DNA from 3 places in the Thermosipho affectus genome. Region 3 is predicted to be linked to each of the others. Evidence: predicted binding sites of a transcription regulator. Region 3 holds the regulator's gene; each other region holds the start of a gene.
The links. The regulator HrcA, encoded in region 3, represses chaperone genes, less so after heat shock. The targets are predictions, from matches to a motif close to ATTAGCACTCNNANNNTNNGAGTGCTAAT.
Positions count from the first base shown of each region.

Region 1: the regulator HrcA is predicted to act here: its motif matches at 944-972, upstream of groES (co-chaperone GroES).
Region 2: the regulator HrcA is predicted to act here: its motif matches at 1,279-1,307, upstream of dnaK (molecular chaperone DnaK).

Region 1 covers NZ_LBFC01000005.1:43,955-46,233, reverse strand. Annotated here, with positions in the region: gene XJ44_RS01425 (Mini-ribonuclease 3) at 1-64, opposite strand, end outside; gene XJ44_RS01420 (4Fe-4S binding protein) at 165-671, shown strand; tRNA gene XJ44_RS01415 (tRNA-Ala) at 717-792, shown strand; gene groES (co-chaperone GroES) at 997-1,269, shown strand; gene groL (chaperonin GroEL) at 1,286-2,279, shown strand, end outside.
Region 2 covers NZ_LBFC01000021.1:50,581-52,859, reverse strand. Annotated here, with positions in the region: gene estD (esterase EstD) at 1-828, shown strand, start outside; gene XJ44_RS06465 (YbjQ family protein) at 856-1,188, shown strand; gene dnaK (molecular chaperone DnaK) at 1,338-2,279, shown strand, end outside.
Region 3 covers NZ_LBFC01000006.1:22,042-24,320, forward strand. Annotated here, with positions in the region: gene XJ44_RS01605 (nucleotide exchange factor GrpE) at 1-452, opposite strand, end outside; gene hrcA (heat-inducible transcriptional repressor HrcA) at 480-1,493, opposite strand; gene XJ44_RS01615 (MFS transporter) at 1,610-2,279, opposite strand, start outside.

The DNA.
Region 1 (2,279 bases), on a different contig from region 3:
CAAGTGTGTCTGTAGAAAGTTCGTTTGTGTTTACATTAGGTTTAATTCTTGAAAAGATATCCAAGTTTTCTCCCCCTTACTACTATTCTAACACAGAATTTTAGTATGGTATAATACTTGAGATGCAAAAAGTGCAATCAAAAGTTAAGAAGGTGGTGTTTGTAATGAGAAAATTTATGTATATTATGGAGATCGTATTTTTTGTTTTGTTTTTTTGGTTGTTGAAAAATAATATTTTATTAAAATGGATTTTTATATTTGGAATTAGTTTGTTTTTATCACTTTTCTTCGGAAGATTCTATTGTGGCTTTATATGCCCAATTAACACAATATTTAAGCCTATAAACTTTATTTATAAGAAATTGAATATAAAAAGATTCAAAGCGCCTAAGATCAATATATTAAGGTATGTTATGCTTGTTGCTTTTATTATGTTGTTTGTTGGAACAAGGCTTTTAAAAGTAAAATTAAACGTTTTGTTGTACGTTATTGGATTTGCCACGCTTATTACCTTGTTTTTTGAAGAAGAATTTTGGCACAAAAAGTTGTGCCCGTACGGTACTTTACTAACTGTAGGTGGAAAGGTAGCACCTTTAAAATTAACAATAGATGAGAAAAAATGTGTAAGTTGTGGAATGTGTCAAAAGGTTTGTCCTACAAATAAAAATTAAGCATATTGACTAAATGTTTAAAATATGATAAATTATACTTGGTTAGGGGCCGTAGCTCAATTGGGAGAGCGCTACCATGGCACGGTAGAGGCAGTGGGTTCGAATCCCATCGGCTCCACCAGAAGGGAGGCTAGATGCCTCCCTTCCTTTTTTTTGTTATGTAAAAGTGAGAAATACAAAGAAATATGCACTTATTTAAAAATAATATTTGTTAGTTTCTTATATTTGTCCAAAATAGAGCTTAACATTTTCGATATTTTTGGTAAACTAAAATTAGCAGTCAACGCTTAAGAGTGACAATAAAATTTTGAAAGGGGGTAAGGATATGAAAGTTAAACCACTTGGTTCAAGACTTTTGATAAAGCCAATTCAAGAGGAGAAAAGAACAGAAGGAGGAATTGTACTTCCTGACACAGCTAAGGAAAAACCCATGAAAGCAGAGGTTGTTGCTGTGGGTAATTTGGAAGATTCGGATGTTGATATTGTAGTTGGTGATAAGGTAATCTTTTCTAAGTATTCCGGAACAGAAATAAAGATTGAGGACGAAGAGTACATTATCATCGATGTTGAAGATATTTTAGCAAAAATAGAAGACTAATGAGGAGGTGACACGAATGGCAAAAATGTTAAGATTTAGTGAAGAAGCAAGAAGAGCTCTTGAAAGAGGTGTTGATGCTGTTGCAGATGCAGTAAAAATTACATTAGGTCCAAAAGGAAGAAACGTAGTTATTGAAAAATCTTGGGGAAGTCCAACTATTACAAATGACGGTGTTTCAATTGCAAAAGAAATAGAACTTGAGGATAAATTTGAAAATCTTGGTGCACAACTTGTTAAAGAGGTTGCAAGTAAAACAAACGATGTAGCAGGTGACGGTACAACAACAGCTACTGTATTGGCTCAAGCGATGATTAAAGAGGGAATTAAAAATGTAACAGCTGGTGCAAATCCAATTCTTGTGAAAAAGGGTATTGATAAAGCGGTTACAGCAGCGGTTGAAGAAATTAAAAAGATTTCAAAGAGCTTGTCTAGTTCTAATGATATAGCACATGTTGCATCCATTAGTGCAAATAGTGAAGAAATTGGAAAATTGATTGCAGAGGCAATGGAAAAAGTAGGAGAAGATGGAGTAATTACAGTTGAAGATAGCAAATCAATTGAAACATTTGTTGAGTTTACAGAAGGTATGCAATTTGATAGAGGTTACGTTTCTCCATATTTTGTTACAGACCCTGAGAAGATGGAAGTTGTTTACAATGAACCATTTATTCTCATTACGGACAGGAAACTTTCCAATATCAAGCCATTGATTCCAATCCTTGAAAAGGTTGCTCAAACTGGTAAACCATTAGTAATTATTGCTGAAGATGTTGAAGGAGAAGCATTAACAACATTGGTCTTAAACAAACTTAAAGGCACATTGAATACCGTAGCTGTAAAAGCACCTGGATTTGGTGACAGAAGGAAGGCAATGCTTCAAGATATTGCAATTCTTACCGGTGGTATTGTTGCAAGTGAAGAAGTTGGAATTAACCTTGAAGATCTCACATTAAATGATCTTGGTAAGGCAGATGTAGTAAGGGTTAAAAAAGATGAAACTATAATAGTTG
Region 2 (2,279 bases), on a different contig from region 3:
ATACCACAGTACGTTAAAAGTGATAAATTTGTGGAAAAAGACGTAAAAGTTGGTGATCTTCCAGGAAAATTAACAATTCCAAAAGAGCACACAAAATACGCGGTAATTTTAATACATGGTTCAGGGCCACAAGATATGGACGAAACAATTGGACCAAACAAAATATTTAAAGATATAGCATATGCCTTGTCAAGTAACAATATAGCAGTATTAAGATATAACAAAAGAACTTTGTATCAAGCAAATGAAAATATAACAATTAAAGAAGAAATAATAAACGATGTTCTAAAAGCAATAAAATTACTCAAGGATTATAACTACAAAGAGATATATCTACTTGGACATAGCCTTGGTGCATATGTAGCCCCATACATTGCAACAATAAATGATAATATTTCAGGATTAATATTGCTTGCCCCACCTGCAAGAAATTTAGAAGATGTAATAGCTGATCAATTAAAATTTCTCCAAAATACAAGTAATGAAATATTACAGAAACTACAAGAGCTTAAAGAAAATAAAATACCAAATGACGAATTTGTATTAGGCGCAAAAGCAAAATATTGGTATGATTTACGAAGCTACAACCCATTAAAATACTTAGGAAAGGTGAAAACTTTAATACTTTTTGGAAAAAATGATTATCAAGTAACTTTAAAAGACTACAACATATTCAAAGAACACTTAACTAACAATACCAAAATTATACTCTTTAATGGATTAACTCATTTATTTATACCAGGTGAAAAAACACCAAATGCATACTTAATCGAAAATCATGTTGATGCAAAAGTTATTGATGAAATTATAAAATTTATAAAAAATTAAAGTAAAAAATTAAAGGAGGAGAACATTATGTTAATATCTACCACGGAAAAAGTTCCAGGGTACAAAATAACAAAAATATTGGGAGTAGTCATGGGAAACATAGTACATTCCAAACATCTTGGGAAAGACATAGCCGCAGCATTTAAAACATTGGCCGGTGGTGAAATCAAATCCTATACAGAAATGATGACTGAAGCAAGAAACAAAGCAATAGAAAGGATGATCGACGAAGCAGAAAAGCTAGGAGCCGATGCTATAGTGTCAATAAGATTTTCCAGCGCTGCAGTAATGAGTGGTGCCGCAGAAATATTAGCATATGGTACAGCAGTAAAATTATCCTCAACAACCGATAACAATTAAAAGTTACGTTTGCTATAATTTTAAGTAAACAACAAATTAACACGCAGGAAGGCATTTATTCATGAGCCTTCCTGTTTTTTAGAATTTTGTGTTATCACTCTTGACAATAGAGTGCTAATATCATATAATATAAACTGGGAGGTGGAAAAATGGCAAATAAGAAAGAATACGTTGTAGGTATAGACTTGGGAACAACAAATAGTGTAATCGCATGGATGAAACCAGATTCAAATGTTGAGGTTATTCCAAATGCTGAAGGTACAAGAACTACACCATCAATAGTCGCTTTTAGTAAATCGGGTGAAATATTGGTTGGCGAACCTGCCAAAAGACAATTAATCTTGAATTCTGATAGGACTATAAAATCAATTAAAAGGAAAATGGGAACAGATTACAAAGTAAAAATCGACGACAAGGAATACACCCCACAAGAGATTAGTGCATTTGTATTAAAAAAGTTAAAAAGAGATGCTGAAGAATATTTGGGTGGCGAAATAAAAAAAGCGGTAATCACATGTCCTGCATATTTTAACGATGCACAAAGGCAAGCAACAAAAGACGCTGGAAGAATAGCTGGTTTTGAAGTCTTAAGAATAATAAACGAACCTACAGCCGCTGCACTTGCGTATGGTCTCGACAAAAAAGGAAAAGAAAAAAAAGTTTTGGTATACGACTTAGGTGGAGGTACATTTGACGTTTCGATCCTTGAAATAGGGGATGGAGTTATTCAAGTAATCGCAACATCTGGTAATAACCATCTTGGAGGAGACGACTTTGATCAAAAAATAATTGACTGGTTAGCTGAAGAATTCAAAAAACAACATGGTGTTGACCTTAGAGAAGACAAACAAGCATTACAAAGGTTAAGAGATGCAGCTGAAAAAGCAAAAATTGAGCTTTCAAGTAAGTTAGAAACAGATATAAGTCTTCCTTACATAACAGCTACCGCAGAAGGTCCGTTGCATCTTGAAATGAGACTAACACGTTCGATGTTTGAATCTCTTACTAGAGATCTAGTAGAAATGACGAGAAAACCTATAGAACAAGCTTTATCAGACGCAAAACTTAGACCAGAAGATATTGATGAAATA
Region 3 (2,279 bases):
TCTTTTTCCTCATCTTCAACTCTTTCTACTGCTTCATGTTCAAATGGATCAAATTTATTACCTACTTTAACTTCTTCAAGTCCAAAACCTTCCAACAATTTAAATAAATTCTTATAAATCAATTCAATTGCCTTGTAAAATTGTGTATTTCTTTCTTCATCATTTGCATTCGAAAATGATCTTTTAAAATCATCTAAAATTGGCAAAAATCTTTCCAAAATCCTTCCCATCGTTGAAACTGCTATTTGTTCTTTTTCTTTGAGTACATCTTTTTTGTAATTTTCAAATTGAGATTTTAATACACGTGCATAATTTTCAAATTCTTTTAACTGTAACTCTAATTTCTTTATTTTTTCTTTTTGTTCTTCCACAATTTTCTCTGGTGTTTTTTTCTCTTTTGCCACTTCTTTCCTTTCTTCTTTCTTTTCTTCATTCTTTATTTCATTTTTCATTTCTTTTTCCACTTCAATCACCTCCAATTATTCAACATTTCTTGCAACAATAGTAAAATATTCAGTAAGTCTGTTTACCACATATTCCACACTATCAAATACCTTAGAGTAATCACTAAATTTATCAAAAATTACGGCAATTCTCCCCACTTCTCGCTCAAAGACAAAATAAGGCATTATCAAAACTGCATATTGCTCAAAATTTCTTATATTATGTTCCTTTCCTACGTATATTCCTTCACCTAGTGAAAAAATTTGCGGGTAAAATTCAGAATTTGTAGAAATTTTTACAATTTCTCTTAATTTATCTTCACCAAATTTCTTCGCATTCACAAGATTAAATACTCCTTCAATAATATATTCATCGTATTTTTCAGACGCAATTCTTTCAGAAAGTTCTATAAATTCTTTTAATCTACCACCAACCCATGAAAACTTTTCAACCACTTCTTTTAATTTTAATTTAAAATCACTCAAAAGTATTCCATCAAGACTTTTATTCAAAAACTTTTCAATTTCCAATATATTAGAAATTTCGGAATGTTGTATAGGAAGAACAGAAGTAAGTCCCAATTCAGTAATAATGTTCACAATGGAAAATGTCTTTGTAACTGGAGTTAGGACAATCCTTCTAATTCTGAGATTCATGGGATTAGGTTTTTCTATAATAACAAAGGCCTTTAAAGTATTTGATAAAAGCTTTGCAGCACCTCGTATGACTTTATCCAAATCACCTATCGGAAAGTCCGTTCTAATATCTATCGAAGAACCTACCTTTTTTGTCTCCTTTCTCACCTTTAACACTTCATTTACATAAAACTTCAACCCCTTGTCCGTAGGAATACGTCCCGCAGAAGTATGGGGTTGAAAAACATATCCTAAATAATCCAACTTTCTCATGTCGTTTCTAACAGTTGCCCCACTCCACTCTAAATTCGTTGTTTCTAAAACTTTTTGGGAACTTACTGGAATACCAGATTTTACATACTCTCTAACTAAACAATATAGAATTTTCTTTTGTCTATCGGACAAATCTTTCATATTTTCACCTCTTTATCAGAGGAATTATCACTCTCATACTTTGTCTGATAATAGTATAACATAAAAAAATTGAACAGTCAATTAAACAAAAAATGGGCATCATAAGATGCCCAAAATTATCCAACTGGCTTATCTTTAGTTTCCACACCAAGAATCAATACTAATAGACCTGTAATAATTGAAAATATCGCAGTATATGAAAGCGCGGCAACTATGGATTTATCAACAAAGTATCCCGTAAAGTATGGTGCTATTATTCCAGCAACTCTTGCCATTACACCTGCTACTCCATTTGCAGTACCTCTAAATGAGGTGGGAAATAACTCTGGGGTGTACGCATATACTAATCCCCAGACTCCTAAAGTAAAGAACGAAAGAACTAAAACAACAAACAAAAACGTAATATTTCCAGAGGCAAGAAATAGGAAAAACGAAGAAAGTCCCATTCCTATAAAATACACGGATAAAGTCTTTTTCCTTCCCCATTTTTCTATTAAATACGCCACAGAAAGATACCCAGGCAATTGGGCAAGATATACAAAAAATGTATACCATTTTGCTTTAGTTATGGTAATTGAAAGGTTTTCCACAAAAACCCTAGGTGCCCACGAAAAAAGTGCGTAATACACAAAGCTTACGACAAACCAAGATATCATAACCAAAATAGTTTGTTTAATGTATCTACTTCTAAACAAAGCACCAAAAGTAACTTTCACCTTTTCCACGCTTTCAATACTACCTGGAACATCACCATATCTCTCTTTTAAAGCTTTTATACCATCTTTT